Linked DNA regions of Geminicoccus roseus DSM 18922. The protein of the gene in region 2 interacts with the protein of the main gene of each other region in a pairwise test. Links are inferred from orthologs where the notes say so. Each region holds a gene or a part of one and is shown on either strand. Other genes may lie near its edges. The genes, in order: GEMRO_RS0114035 and GEMRO_RS0119975.

What was found.
Region 1: the proteins of GEMRO_RS0119975 (region 2) and GEMRO_RS0114035 interact in binary tests that used the Escherichia coli proteins (3 or more experiments, as listed by UniProt). The link is inferred for Geminicoccus roseus DSM 18922 from one-to-one orthologs.

The regions. Positions count from the first base shown.
Region 1 is NZ_KE386572.1:2,782,035-2,789,475, forward strand. Bases 2,402-5,847 are described here. They hold GEMRO_RS0114035 (2-oxoglutarate dehydrogenase E1 component), read right to left. Parts: upstream 5,455-5,847; coding sequence 2,602-5,454; downstream 2,402-2,601. Other genes in these bases: odhB (2-oxoglutarate dehydrogenase complex dihydrolipoyllysine-residue succinyltransferase), read right to left, coding at 2,402-2,496; sucD (succinate--CoA ligase subunit alpha), read right to left, coding at 5,543-5,847. Outside these bases: lpdA (dihydrolipoyl dehydrogenase), read right to left, coding at 1-1,030; more of odhB, read right to left, coding at 1,228-2,401; more of sucD, read right to left, coding at 5,848-6,424; sucC (ADP-forming succinate--CoA ligase subunit beta), read right to left, coding at 6,424-7,441. UniProt on the Escherichia coli protein: E1 component of the 2-oxoglutarate dehydrogenase (OGDH) complex which catalyzes the decarboxylation of 2-oxoglutarate, the first step in the conversion of 2-oxoglutarate to succinyl-CoA and CO(2).
Region 2 is NZ_KE386572.1:4,008,875-4,015,794, forward strand. The notes cover bases 2,115-5,039. They hold GEMRO_RS0119975 (ABC-F family ATP-binding cassette domain-containing protein), read right to left. Parts: upstream 4,548-5,039; coding sequence 2,682-4,547; downstream 2,115-2,681. Other genes in these bases: GEMRO_RS34385 (hypothetical protein), read left to right, coding at 2,115-2,155; GEMRO_RS34390 (hypothetical protein), read left to right, coding at 2,401-2,607; GEMRO_RS0119980 (hypothetical protein), read right to left, coding at 4,579-4,806; GEMRO_RS0119985 (carbohydrate ABC transporter permease), read right to left, coding at 5,005-5,039. Outside these bases: GEMRO_RS34725 (GNAT family N-acetyltransferase), read right to left, coding at 1-341; more of GEMRO_RS34385, read left to right, coding at 1,301-2,114; more of GEMRO_RS0119985, read right to left, coding at 5,040-5,856; GEMRO_RS0119990 (carbohydrate ABC transporter permease), read right to left, coding at 5,891-6,820; GEMRO_RS0119995 (ABC transporter substrate-binding protein), read right to left, coding at 6,802-6,920. UniProt on the Escherichia coli protein: Genetic data indicate it may be involved in ribosome assembly or function.

The DNA.
Region 1 (7,441 bases), 1.2 Mb from region 2 along the record:
GCGGCTTCTGCCCGGCGAGGATCTCGGCGACCGCCACGCCCTCCTCCTCGGCCTTGTGCGCCAGCATCGGGCCCTTGATGGCGTCGCCGATGGCGTAGATGCCGGGCACGTTGGTGCTGAAGTCGTCATGGGTGGAGATCCGCTGGCGCTCGTCCAGCGCCACGCCCGCGGCCTCCAGGCCCAGCCCCTCCGTGTAGGGACGCCGGCCGATCGAGACCAGCACCACGTCGCCCTCGATCACTTCCGGCTCGCCGCCCTTGGCCGGCTCGACATGGACCTTGAGCAGCTCGCCGGAGCTGTCCACGCCGGTCACCTTGGTGCCGAGCTTGAAGGCGACGCCCTGCTTGGCGAGGATGCGCTGGAAGGTCTTGGAGACCTCGCCGTCCATGCCGGGGGTGATCCGGTCCAGATACTCCACGACCGTCACCTTGGCGCCGAGCCGGCGCCAGACGGTGCCCAGCTCCAGGCCGATATAGCCGCCGCCGATGACGATCAGGTGCTTGGGCACCTCGTCCAGGTCGAGCGCCCCGGTGGAATCCACCACCCGGCCTTCCACGAGCTCCACGCCCGGCAGGGGCATCACGTCGGAACCGGTGGCCAGGATGATGTTCTTGGCGCCGACCTGCTGGCTGCCGCCGTCCAGCAGCGCCACGTCCATCGCGTTGCTGCCGGTCAGGGTGGCGGCACCCTTGATGTAGTCGACCTTGTACTTCTTGAAGAGTCCCTCGATGCCCTTGGTCAGGGCCTCGACGACGTCGTCCTTGTTGTCGAGCATGGCGCCCAGGTCGAGCTCGACCCCGCCCTTGGCGCGGATGCCGATCTTCTCGAAATGGGTCTGGGCCTCCTCGTAGAGGTGCGAGGTGTGCAGGAGGGCCTTGGACGGGATGCAGCCGACGTTCAGGCAGGTGCCGCCCAGGCGGCCGCGCTTTTCCACGCAGGCGACCTTCATGCCGAGCTGGGCGGCCTTGATGGCGCCGACATAGCCGCCGGGGCCACCGCCCACCACCACGACGTCGTACGGCTCGCTCATCCTGTTTCTCCCGCAGCCCGCCCGAAAGGCCGGCCTGATATGCACTGATCGTTAGATGGGGGGCTCAGCCTCGGGGCGGATGTCCGGACAGCCGGGCTGCAGCCATGCATGGAGCGCAGGCTCCGGCCGGCGGCAGCCGGCGGCGGAGCCATGTGGCGGTGCGGCCGTCCGCCGGGACGGGGCGGACGGCCAGCACATCACGCCTCGATCAGGAGGCGCTGCGGATCCTCGATGGTCTCCTTGACCCGCACCAGGAAGCTGACCGCTTCCTTGCCGTCGATGATCCGGTGGTCGTAGCTGAGCGCGATGTACATCATCGGCCGCGCCTCGATCTTGCCGCCGGCCATCACCATCGGCCGCTGCTGGATCTTGTGCATGCCAAGGATGCCCACCTGCGGCGGGTTGATGATCGGCGTGCTCATCAGCGAGCCGAACGTGCCGCCATTGGTGATGGTGAAGGTGCCGCCGGTCAGGTCCTCCATGCCAAGCTTGCCGTCGCGGGCGCGCTTGCCGAGGTCGGCGATGTTCTTCTCGATCCCGGCCAGCGACGCGGTGTCGGCGTCGCGCAGCACCGGCACGACCAGGCCCTGCTCGGTGGAGACCGCCACACCGATGTCGTAGTAGTGCTTGTAGACGACGTCGTCGCCGTCGATCTCGGCATTGACCGCCGGATACACCTTGAGCGCGTCGATCACCGCCTTCACGAAGAACGACATGAAGCCGAGCTTGATGCCGTGCTTTTTCTGGAACACGTCCTGGTACTGGCTGCGCAGCGCCATGACCGCGCCCATGTCGACCTCGTTGAAGGTCGTGAGCATGGCGGCGGTGTTCTGCGCCTCCTTCAGGCGCTCGGCGATCCGCTTGCGCAGGCGGGTCATCCGGACCCGCTCCTCGCGGCCGGAGCGCGATCCCGCAGCCGCGGCCGGGGCCGCCGCCGGGGCAGAGGGCTTGGGTGCCGCGGCCGCCGCCTGGACGTCGCCCTTGGTCACGTTGCCCTTGGGACCGGAGGGCGGCACCGAGGCCAGGTCGATGCCGGCCTCGCCGGCGAGCTTGCGCGCGGCCGGGCCGGCCTGATCGGCGCCGCTGCCCGCGGCGGCAGCCGCCGGGCTCCGCTCCGGGGTCGCCGGCTTGGCCATGGCGGCGGCGGCACCCTGCGGCGCGGCCGGCTCCTTGGCCTCGATCACCGGAGCCGCCGCCTTGCCGTCGGTCGCGGGCGCCGCACCGGCACCGCCTTCGGTGATCGAGCCCAGCATCGAATCAACGGCGACATCGGTGCCTTCCTCGGCGACGATCTCGGCCAGCACGCCCGCCACCGGGGAGGGGACCTCGAGGTTGACCTTGTCGGTCTCCAGCTCCACCAGCGGCTCGTCGACCGCCACGCTGTCGCCCACCTTCTTCAGCCACTTCGCGATCGTGGCCTCACTTACCGATTCGCCGAGCTTCGGCACCCGGATCTCGACGCTCATCGCACTTCCTTCCGTCCCCAACATCCAAGGGCGCGCCCTGCCGACCGCCGCGCACCCTTCACCAACCCATAGCGACCCGCCGGGTGCCGCCCTGGCAAAACCCGATCAGCCAAGCAGCGCCTCGGAGACCAGGGCCTTCTGCTCGCGCTCGTGCTGCGACAGGGAGCCCGTGGCCGGCGAAGCCGACGGCTTGCGCCCGGCATAGGCGAGGCGCCGCTGCGGCACGCCCAGGCTCTCCATCAGGTTCTCGATGCGCGGCATCACGAAGAACCAGGCGCCCATGTTGCGCGATTCCTCCTGGCACCAGACGAACTTGGCCGAGGTCGGGTAGCGCTGCATCTCGCGCAGCACCGCGTCCTCGGGGAAGGGCGCCAGCTGCTCCAGGCGGACCAGCGCGATCTTGTCGGTGAGGCCGAGCTCCTCGCGCTGCGCTTCCAGGTCGTAGAACACCTTGCCCGAGCACAGGATCACCCGCTCGACCAGATCGTCGGCCGGCGAGGGCGGGCGGTCGTACATGACCCGGTGGAAGGTGGTGTCCTGGCCCATGTCCTCCAGCGTGCTGACGCAGCGCTTGTGGCGGAGCAGGGACTTCGGATCCATCAGGATCAGGGGCTTGCGGAAGTCGCGGCAGAGCTGGCGGCGCAGCACGTGGAAATGGTTGGCCGGGGTCGTCACGTTGACGATCTGGATGTTGTCCTCGGCGAACAGCTGCAGGAAGCGCTCGATGCGGGCCGAGCTGTGCTCGGGCCCCTGGCCCTCCATGCCGTGCGGCAGCATCACGACCAGGCCCGACATCCGCAGCCACTTGCTTTCGGCCGAGGCGATGAACTGGTCGAAATAGACCTGGGCGCCGTTGGCAAAGTCGCCGAACTGGGCCTCCCACAGGGTCAGGCAGTCCGGATCGGACAGGGAGTAGCCGTACTCGAAGCCGAGCACGCCCTCTTCCGACAGGAAGCTGTCGACCACCTCGAACGGCGCCTGGTCCGGGGACAGGTTGTCCAGGGGGACGTAGCGGTCCTCGGTGGTCTGGTCGTAGATCGTGGCATGGCGCTGGCTGAAGGTGCCGCGGCCGACATCCTGCCCGGACAGGCGGACCGGGAAGCCCTCCACCAGCAGCGACGCGAACGCCAGATGCTCGGCGGTGGCCCAGTCGATGCCCGAGCTGGTCTCGATCGCCTTGCGCCTGGCCCCGATCACGCGCTTGAGGCGCGGATGGATGTTCAGGCTTTCGGGCAGGTCGGTGAACTTGAGGCCGAGTTCGCGCAGGCGGTCGGTGGAGACGCCGGTCTTGCCGCGCTCATAGGCCTCGGGCGCCTTGCGCAGGCCCTTCCACGCCCCTTCCAGCCAGTCGGCCTTGTTGGACTTGTAGGTCCGCCCGGCCTCGTGCGCGCCGTCCAGCTGCTTCTGGAAGGTCTCCAGGATCGCCTGCGCCTCGGCGGCGTCGACGATCTTCTCCTCTTCCAGGCGGCGGGCGAACAGCTGCCGGGTGGTCGGGTGCTGGGCGATGCTGCGGTACATCAGCGGCTGGGTGAAGGCCGGCTCGTCGCCCTCGTTGTGACCGTGGCGCCGGTAGCACCACATGTCGATCACCACGTCCTTCTTGAACTTCTGCCGGAACTCGGCGGCCAGGCGCGACACCTGGCAGACCGCGACCGGATCGTCGCCGTTCACGTGGAAGATCGGCGCCTGGATGCCGCGCGCCACGTCCGAGGGATAGGGCGAGGTGCGGGCGTAGGCCGGGCTGGTGGTGAAGCCGATCTGGTTGTTGATGATCAGGTGGATGGTGCCGCCGGTCCGAAAGCCCTTCAGCTCGGACATCTCCAGGCATTCATGGACCACGCCCTGGCCGGCGAACGCGGCGTCGCCGTGCATCAGGATACCCATGACCTTGGAGCGGTCGGCGTCGCCCAGGAGGCGCTGCTTGGCGCGGACCTTGCCGATCACCACCGGGTCGACCGCTTCCAGGTGCGACGGGTTGGGGGTGAGCGACAGGTGGACGGACCTGCCGTCCTCGAACAGGCGATCGGTGGAGGTGCCCAGGTGGTACTTCACGTCGCCCGAGCCCAGCACCTCGTCGATGGCGGGCTGGCCCTGGAACTCGGAGAAGATCGCCGTGTAGGGCTTGCCCATCACGTTGGCGAGCACGTTCAGGCGGCCGCGATGCGGCATGCCCAGCACGATCTCCTGCACGCCCAGCTCGACCGAGGTGCGGATGATCGCCTCCAGCGCCGGCACCGCCGATTCGCTGCCGTCCAGGCCGAAGCGCTTGGTGCCGGGGAACTTGACGTGGAGGAACTGCTCGAAGCCCTCGGCGACGGTGAGCTGCTCCAGGAGTTCGCGCTTGTCGACCGGCGGGGTGTCCAGGATGCCGCCCGGCGCCTCGATGCGCGCCTGGATCCAGGCCTTCTGCTCGGGATCCTGGATGTGGAGGAACTCAATGCCGATCTTGCCGGCATAGGTCCGGTTCAGGATCTCCAGGATCTCGCGCAGGGTCGCCTGCTCGCGGCCCAGCACCATGTCCAGGAAGAAGGTGCGGTCCAGATCGGCCTCGGTGAAGCCGTAGGTCTTGGGGTCGAGCTCGGCGTGCTGGGCACGCCGGCTCAGGCCCAGCGGATCGAGCTCGGCCTGCAGGTGGCCGCGCACCCGGTAGGCGCGGATCAGCATGATCACCCGCAGGTGGTCGCGGATCAGCGTCCGGGTGGCGTCGTCCCCAAGCGAGGGGAGGTCCAGGTTGGCCGGAACGCCATAGGCGCGCGGCCGGGCCTGGCGGGGCTCCAGCGCCGCCTTGGCCTGCCGGTAGAGCGCGCTCGTCTCCGCGCCCAGGTCCTCGAAATAGGACCGCCAGGAGGCATCGATGGAGGTCGGATCGGCGAGATACCGCCCGTACAGCTCCTCGATGAACGACCCGTTACCGCCATACAGGAACGAGGTCTGCTCTAGTTCCTGACGCTTCGCCATCTCGCGTTCCCTGGAAACCCCACAGGAAGCGGCCGGTCCGCTTCCTGCCCCGTTTCACTTTCCTACATTCCAGACGTTGACAAGGCGTTTACGCGCCGCCGCCCATCGCGGCGAGCATTGCCTGACCGAGCGCTGCCGGATGATCCGCGATCGTGATGCCCGCGGCACGCATCGCCGCGATCTTGCTCTCGGCGTCGCCCTTGCCGCCGGAGATGATCGCGCCGGCATGGCCCATGCGCCGGCCCGGAGGTGCGGTGCGCCCGGCGATGAAGCCGACGATCGGCTTCTTGCAGCCGGACTGCTGCCAGTACTCGGCGGCTTCCTCCTCGGCCGACCCGCCGATCTCGCCGATCATGATCACGCCCTCGGTGGCGTCGTCCTGGATGAACATCTCCAGGACGTCGATGAACTCGGTGCCCTTGACCGGGTCGCCGCCGATGCCGACGCAGGAGGTCTGGCCAAGATTGGCGGCAGTGGTCTGGGCGACCGCCTCATAGGTGAGGGTGCCCGAGCGGGACACGATGCCGATCTTGCCGGGCATGTGGATGTGGCCCGGCATGATGCCGATCTTGCACTGGCCAGGGGTGATCACGCCCGGGCAGTTCGGGCCGATCAGGCGCGAGCTGGAGCCGACCAAGGCCCGCTTGACCTTGACCATGTCCATCACCGGGATGCCCTCGGTGATGCAGACCACCAGCGGCACTTCGGCGTCGATGGCCTCCAGGATCGCATCGGCGGCGAACGGGGCCGGCACGTAGATCACCGAGGCGTCGCAGCCGGTCGCCTCGCGGGCCTGACGGACCGTGTCGAACACCGGCAGGCCCAGATGGGTCTCGCCGCCCTTGCCGGGAGTCACGCCGCCGACCATCTGGGTGCCGTAGGCGATCGCCTGCTCGGAGTGGAAGGTCCCCTGCGCGCCGGTGAAGCCCTGACAGATCACCTTGGTGTTGGAATGAACCAGGACCGACATCAGTGGGTGCTCCGCACGGCTTCGACGATCTTCTTCGCAGCGTCCGCCAGGTCGTCGGCGGGCGTGATCGGCAGACCGGATTCGGCGAGGATCTTCTTGCCGAGCTCTACATTGGTTCCCTCGAGGCGAACCACCAGGGGAACGGTGAGATTGACCTCGCGCGCGGCGGCCACCACGCCCTCGGCGATCACGTCGCAGCGCATGATCCCGCCGAAGATGTTGACCAGCACGCCCTCGACGTTCGGGTCGGACAGCAGCAGCTTGAAGGCCGCGGTGACCCGCTCCTTGGTGGCGCCGCCGCCCACGTCCAGGAAGTTGGCCGGCTCGCCGCCGAACAGCTTGATGATGTCCATGGTCGCCATGGCCAGGCCGGCGCCGTTGACCATGCAGGCGATGTTGCCGTCGAGCTTGATGTAGTTCAGCTCGTGCTTGGACGCCTCGATCTCGTGCGGATCCTCCTCGTCCAGGTCGCGCAGCTCCAGGACCTTGGCCTGGCGGTAGAGCGCGTTGCTGTCGAAGTTCATCTTGGCGTCGAGGGCCACCAGGTCGCCGGCCTCGGTCACCACCAGCGGGTTGATCTCGACCTGGCTGGCGTCCTTCTCGACCATGCAGTCGTAGATGCCGCGCATGAACGCGACCGCCTTGGAGACTTCCTTGCCCTTCAGGCCCAGGCCGAACGCGATCTGCCGGCCGTGGAACGGCTGGAAGCCGGCGGCCGGGTCGATCGCGACCTTGAGGATCTTTTCCGGCGAGTGCTCGGCGACCTCCTCGATCTCCACGCCGCCCTCGGTGGACGCCATGATCACGACCCGGGAGGTGGCCCGGTCGACCACCGCGCTCAGGTAGAGCTCGCGGGCGATCTTGCAGCCGTCCTCGACATAGACGCGCTTGACCAGCCGGCCGGCCGGGCCGGTCTGGTGGGTCACCAGGGTCATGCCGAGCATGTCCTTGGCGATCTGCTTCACCTCGTCGATCGACTTGGCGAGCTTGACGCCGCCACCCTTGCCGCGGCCGCCG
Region 2 (6,920 bases):
CCGGCATTCTTCCGCTGGCACTTGAGCGTGGCTTGCCCGCCCGCGAGTTCGACGGCCGCCTGCAGCAGCTTGCGGCCGATGCCCTGGCGGGCAAAGCCTGGGTCGACGTAGAGGTGCTGGATGAACGAGTCCGGCACTTCGACGCCGGCAAAGCCGACGATCCGGCCTTGCTCCGTTCGCGCAACCAGGACGCTTCGGCCCATGATCGCGTTCTTGAACGCGTCGAGCCCGATCCAGCGAGGGGCATACGGATGTCCGGCATTCCAGGCGCGTTCGAAGACTTCCGCACAGGCGGGGGCATCCTCCGACGCGTAGGGCGACACGATGACGTTGGAAGACACGCGTATGGCTCTGGTGATTTTGGGCGGGAGACGTTTGCTCGAACGCCGCTGCCTGGTCAATCCGCGGAGGCTTGGGCGGGCGGCCGGAAACGGCCGCTTCCGCCGGGCCAGGGGGCGCAATAGCGGCAGGGGTTGACGGCGTCCTGTGGTCGGCCCCTGCCGCTCCAGTGCTTGGCGTGCAGGCGATTGACGTTGTCGCGTCTTACGCTGGCTCCCAGCGAACGATCCGAGGGGCGGGCAAGCTATGTTGAGCAACCTTCTCGGGCGGGAAGGTGCGTGAATGCAAGACCTGACCCCATTCCGCGCTTCTGTAGGTGGAAGGTACGGGAGTGTACCGTTCGGAATTCCTGCCTGAGCAGAAGGCCTGCCGCAGTTTCTTTCCCGACGGACGATCCAGGGGTGCAGGCGCCCTATGCCTTGTGAATCTTCCCGGAGCGGGAAGGTGCGCGAACGCAAGACCTGACCCCATTTCCGTAGTGAAGGCTGGGGCGACCTGCCAATTGCGTGCGGCGAGTTGACTGGCAGGAAAGTCGTTGACCTTGATTCTGCGCCTTGGCGATCCTTGCGAAACATCAACAACGAATATACGGATATGCCTGGGCATTAGCAGCGGAAACCACAATGGAGTTCCTCAAGAACATATCAATGAACATGAAGGCCTCCGGTCCAGCAGCCGTCCTATGTACGTGGGTAGCTGCGGTAACCCTTTTAGGGATATTCGGGGATGGCGTGCTTGCCTCCAGCGCCCTTAGCTTGCTTGCAGTTTTCGCTGGAAGTGCAGTGTTCGCTCTGGCGAACCGGACGTAGAAGTCGCTTCAGCGTCAGATGATAGTGGAGTGAGGCGTCTAGGCGAAGTATTCTGGTCGCTATTGATACCATATACGAACATCAATAGGTGGGTCTTGTATTCGGGTAGGCTAACTCAAATTCATTGAGTTATTCTCTGGAGGAATCATCCCGTGAGCTATGCACTACCTCCGAATCTCTCAATGAGTCGATATTTATCAGTCGATAGAATGATGATTAAGCATGGGAAATTTTATGTCGAAGAATTATATAGGACGGTAGAATCCTTTCCAGATTCTGCAATGGTATCTTTAGATACCCCTGCATCTCTGAAAAAGATCCTTGAAAGCAACATTAATGTATTTGACAAAAATCGGCGGATTTGGGGTGATGTTGCCCACTTTCTTCACGCGTACATAACTCTCGTTGTATACCGCGCGGATCAACTTATACTATCCATTTTAGCCGACCTGCAAAGCGACAGACTTGTGCCGGCTGCCGCGAACGCGCGAAACCTAATTGAGTTAGTTGTGGTGGCCTCACAAGAGATTTCTATCGTCGCATCCGCCTTGCAGAATGCATGTAACAATAAATTGGTTCACAAACATATTGTCGAATATGAAGACGTAATTGAGAAGATTATGCTTAGATCAATCTGGGGTGCCAAGTCGCGAGACATTGTGGAAGCGTTGCGTCCTCGGGACGCTTTTAAGACGATCAAAAGCCTCGACGCTGCATTGAAAGGTACGAATCAAGAAGCATTTTATCATGATTTATATGAATACCTCTCTGAGTTCGTCCACCCGTATCGGAATGGCTTTAGCGCGTTGATTGCAGGTAGTTGGGATGATGCTGCCGATTTTCGGCGGAATCTTGTTATAAGTAAAAAAAATGACAGTAATGCTGCTGCAGTATGTGTAGGGCGAACAGTTAGTGCTATGTGTGTCACAAGTTACAGTTTGTGCTACTACTGGAGCAAGAAACGAGATGCAATTCATTCTTATCGAGCCATATTTCGACAACAATGAATAGTATTGTCAATTAGTGAGGTGCAAATTTAACTGCATTATTTCTGTTGTTCTAATGATAACAATCAAATAAATAACTGCAGCGTATGTTATGGGCAATTCATTTCTTTTTAACATCGCTTGTGCATATTTTAATTAATAACGCTTTTGGTTGCTACAAAGAGCTCTCTAGTTATGTGCTAATGGGAAAGATGCCTATGCCACTATCGAAAAAAGAGCTTTACAAGAGAGTTAGGGGGCCAGTCATGAATGATGAGGATTGGTGGAGACTTGTATTTGATTCAGATGTTGGCCACTTGTATGTCGAGCATGAGTGGGCCCATGTCGATGTGCGAAGAAGGACGCCGCCCAACGCCGGAAAGCAAAATATCGAACTAGCCGATTTCTTCGAAAAGGCGCCCATTCAAGCGTGCACCGAACTTCGGCAGCTCCTTGAAAGGCTTTTTAAATGAAGAGCGATCGGATTGCGTCTCTCCATAAGATGCTTGATCAAGATTCTAGTTGAGTATCTGATGAGGGCTGTTGTTCAATTTATCTCAATCCCCTCAATCTCCTCCAGCATCTCCAACCACTTCCCCTCCGCCTTCGCCAGCCCGTCCAGATATTCCGCCTTCTTCTTCCCCAGCCCCTCCAGGTCCAGCCCCTTCATGTAGCTCTTCGGGTCCGCCATCTTGGCGTCGATCTCCGCGATCGCCGCCTGGATGCGCTCGATCAGGCGTTCCAGCTTGGCGGCTTCCTGGCGCAGTGGGGCGAGTTTCTGGCGGCGTTCGTTCTGGGTGCGCTTGGGCGGGGCGGGCTGTTGGGTGGGGGTGGGGGTTTTCTGGTTGTTGGCGCGCTCGGAGAGCATCTGCTGGCGGTAGTCGTCGATGTCGCCGTCGAAGGGGGTGACGCGGCCGTTGCCGACCAGCCAGAGGCGGTCGGCAGTGAGTTCCAGGAGGTGGCGGTCGTGGGAGACCAGGACCACGGCGCCGGGGAACTCGTTGATGGCCTCGATCAGGGCCTCGCGGCTGTCGATGTCCAGGTGGTTGGTGGGCTCGTCCAGGATCAGGAACTGCGGGTCGTGGCAGGTGATCATGGCGAGGTTGAGGCGGGCCTTTTCGCCGCCGGACAGGTTCTTCGCGGGCGTGATCGCCTTGTCCTGGTTCAGGCCGAAGCGGGCGAGACGGGAGCGCAGCTTCTGTTCCGGGGTGTCGGGCAGGAGGCGGCGCAGGTGGGCGATGGCGTCCGCGTCGGGGGTCAGGTCCTCGATCTGGTGCTGGGCGAAGAAGCCGACCTTCAGGCCGCGGGCGCGGGTGAGCTCGCCGGACATCGGCTGGAGGCGGTCGGCCAGGAGCTTGGCGAAGGTCGACTTGCCGTTGCCGTTGGCGCCGATCAGCGCGATGCGGTCGTCGGGATCGATGCGCAAGGACAGGCCGCTCAGGATGATCTTGGAGTCGTAGCCGACGGCGGCCCGGTCCATGGTGATCAAGGGCGGGGGCGGGGGCTCGGGCTGGGGGAAGTCGAAGACGACGTCCGGCTCCATCGCCTCGGCGTCCAGGACCGGCATCTTTTCCAGCATCTTCAGGCGCGACTGGGCCTGGCGGGCCTTGGTGGCCTTGGCGCGGAAGCGGTCGACGAAGCTTTGCAGGTGGGCTCTTCGCTCCAGCTGCTTGGCGCGCATCTTCTCGCGCAGCTCGCGCTGCTCGGCGAACTGGCGGCGGAACTGGGTGAAGCCGCCGGTCCAGGTGGTGAGCTTCTGGTTTTCCAGATGGACGATGCGCTCCGGCACGGCGTCCAGCAGGTCGCGGTCGTGGCTGATCAGCAGCAGCGAGCGCGGGTACTTCGCCAGGTGCTCGGTCAGCCAGAGGGTGGCTTCCAGGTCCAGGTGGTTGGTGGGCTCGTCCAGGAGCAGGAGGTCGGGCTCGGCGAACAGGACGCCGGCGAGAGCCACGCGCATCCGCCAGCCGCCGGAAAACGCGGAGAGCGGGCGGGCCTGCATCTCCTCGTCGAAGCCCAGGCCTTTCAGGATGATCGCGGCCCGGGCGGGGGCGGCGTCGGCCTGGATCTCGAGCAGGCGGTTCTCGACCTCGGCGATGCGCAGGCCGTCGGTGGCGGTGGCGCGCTCCTGCATCAGCGCGTGGCGCTCCTTGTCGGCGGCGAGCACCGCCTGCATGGGCGTGGTGGAGCCGCCCGGCGCCTCCTGGGCGACGATGCCGACGCGGATGCCGGGCTGCAGGCGGACCTCGCCGGCATCCACGTGCCATTCGCCGGTGAGCAGGCGGAACAGGGAGGTCTTGCCGGTGCCGTTGCGGCCGACCAGGCCGAAGCGGCGGTTGGCGGGCATGTGCAGGCTGGCGCCCTCCAGGAGGACGCGGCCGGCGATTCGCAGGGTGATGTCGTTCAGGTCGAGCATGGGGCGCAGGCAGCCTGCCTGGGCCCGGACGTCAAGAGGGGATCATCGCCTTGTCGCAGGACGGCTGGGCAGCGGCGGGTGCTGCCGCGTCCAGGCCGGAGCGCCGGCCGATGACCAGGGAGCGCACCGCGGCGCCGGCATGGGTGATCTGCAGGGAGAGCCGGTCGACCTGGTCGAGCAGGGAGGCGAGGCGGGCGAGATCTGCGTCGGGCGCCTCGGCCAGCGCCAATTGGTGCGGTGCAACGTTCGAAAATGGCATCGGTTCCCCCCGAGCCGGATTAAATATACAAAATGATTAGCAACGAACCCGGGCACGAGAAAAGAAAAAAATAATTCCACCAGTCTGGTGGACAATATCCTGCGCCGGGTCGGTAACCGACAACGTGGCGGTTGATTTCAACGGCGAGGCATCCGGAACCGAAGCAGTCAACCAGGGCGAGTATTGAGGTCCTTCCGGTCAGCCTTTGACGGCGCCGGCGGTCAGCCCCTGCACCAGGTAGCGCTGGATCAGCGCGAAGAACAAACAGGCCGGGATCAGCGCCAGCACCGCCGCCGCGGTCATCTGCCCCCAGTCCACCGAGAACTTCGACACGAAGGTGAGCAGGCCCACCGGGAAGGTCATCTTGGTCTCGGACGAGATCAGCATCAGGGCGAACAGAAGTTCCGACCAGGCCGCGGTGAACACGAAGCCCAGGGTGGCGCCCATGCCCGGCAGGGTGAGCGGCAGGATCACCCGGCGCAGCGACTGGAAGCGGGTGCAGCCGTCGATCATCGCCGCCTCCTCCAGCTCCTTGGGGATGCCCTCGAAGAAGCTCTGCATCAGGAAGGTGGCGAACGGGGCGTTGTAGGCGGTGTAGACCAGGATCAGCCCGGTCAGGCTGTCGACCAGGCCGAGCGGCGTCATCAGCCGGTAGATCGGCGCGATCAGCATCACGAGCGGGAAGATCTGGGTCAGCAGCAAAAAGAACAGGACGGGGGCCTTGGCCCGGAAGGTGAAGCGGGACAGGGCGTAGCCGGACAGGCTGGCCGCCAGCGTCACCCCGATGGCCGTGCCGAACGAGACGATCACCGAGTTCGCGAAGTACCAGGGAAAGTCGGTGGCCCCCAGCACCTCGCCGAAATTGTCCAAGGTCGCCCGGCTCGGCCACAGCCGGATGCCCTCGCCGAACAGGAGGTCGGTGGGGGTGACCGCGATCTTGATCAGCCAGTAGAGCGGGAACAGCGCCGCCAGCACGTAGAGCGCCAGGGCCAGGCGATGGAAGACCGTGCCGAAGCGGCGGGCGAAGGGCGAGGCGCCGGCGACCACCATCAGCAACGGCTCCGGGTCGGCAGGAAACGGGTCATCAAAAGGCGCTCCGCAGCCGCTTGCGCATTTCCAGGATCAAGATCGCGTAGAGGAAAAGGAGGCCCAGCAGCACCATGGACAAGGCCGAGGCATAGCCGAAGTCCAGCTTCCGAAAGGCGATGGTGAAGATGTAGGAGGGCAGGATCTGGGTCTGCCCGGCAGGTCCCCCCCCGGTCATCACCACGATCAGGTCGCCGAAATTGGCGATCCAGATGGTGCGGAGCAGGATGGTGATCGCCACGGTCGGGATCAGGTAGGCAATGGTGACGTGGCGAAAGCGCGCCCAGGTGCCGGCGCCGTCGATGGCGGCGGCCTCGTACATCTCGTTGGGGATCGACTGCAACGCCGCCAGGATGGTGATCGCGAAGAACGGGATGCCCCACCAGACATTGGCGGTGATCGGCCCCCACATGGCAAGCGCCGGATCCCCTAAGATGTTGTCCGGGGCGGCCAGCAGGCCCAGGGCGTGCAGCCAGTGCGGCAGGGGCCCCACCACCGGGTTGAACAGCCAGGCAAACGTCAGGCCGGACAGGAAGGAGGGGACCGCCCAGGGCAGGAACACGATCGCCTGGACCAGCTTCTTGCCCTTGAACTCCCGCCACAGCAGCAGCGCCAGGCCAAGCCCCAGGAAGAATTGCAGGAACAGGGAGGCGAAGGTCCACCACAGCGTGTTGCCGAGAGCCCGCCAGAAGATCCGGTCCTGCCAGATCGCCTCGAAATGGGCGAGACCCACGAAGCCACGCTTGAAGGGGTTGAGGATCTGCACGTTCTGGAACGCGAAGCCGATGCCGACCACCAGCGGGACCAGCATGAACAGGGCGATCAGGACGAGGGTCGGGGAAAGATAGGTCCAGGGCTCGGCGAGCGAACGAAAGGTCCGGCGCCGGGCCGGACCTCCTTCAGGCGCGTTCAGCGCGATTCCAGCCATTTTTTCTGCGCATCGGTGAGATAGGCCGCCCATTCATCGGCGACGTCCTGGGGCGTGCGCTGGCCCAGCAGCATTTCCTGGCCGCCGGTGATCGAGATCT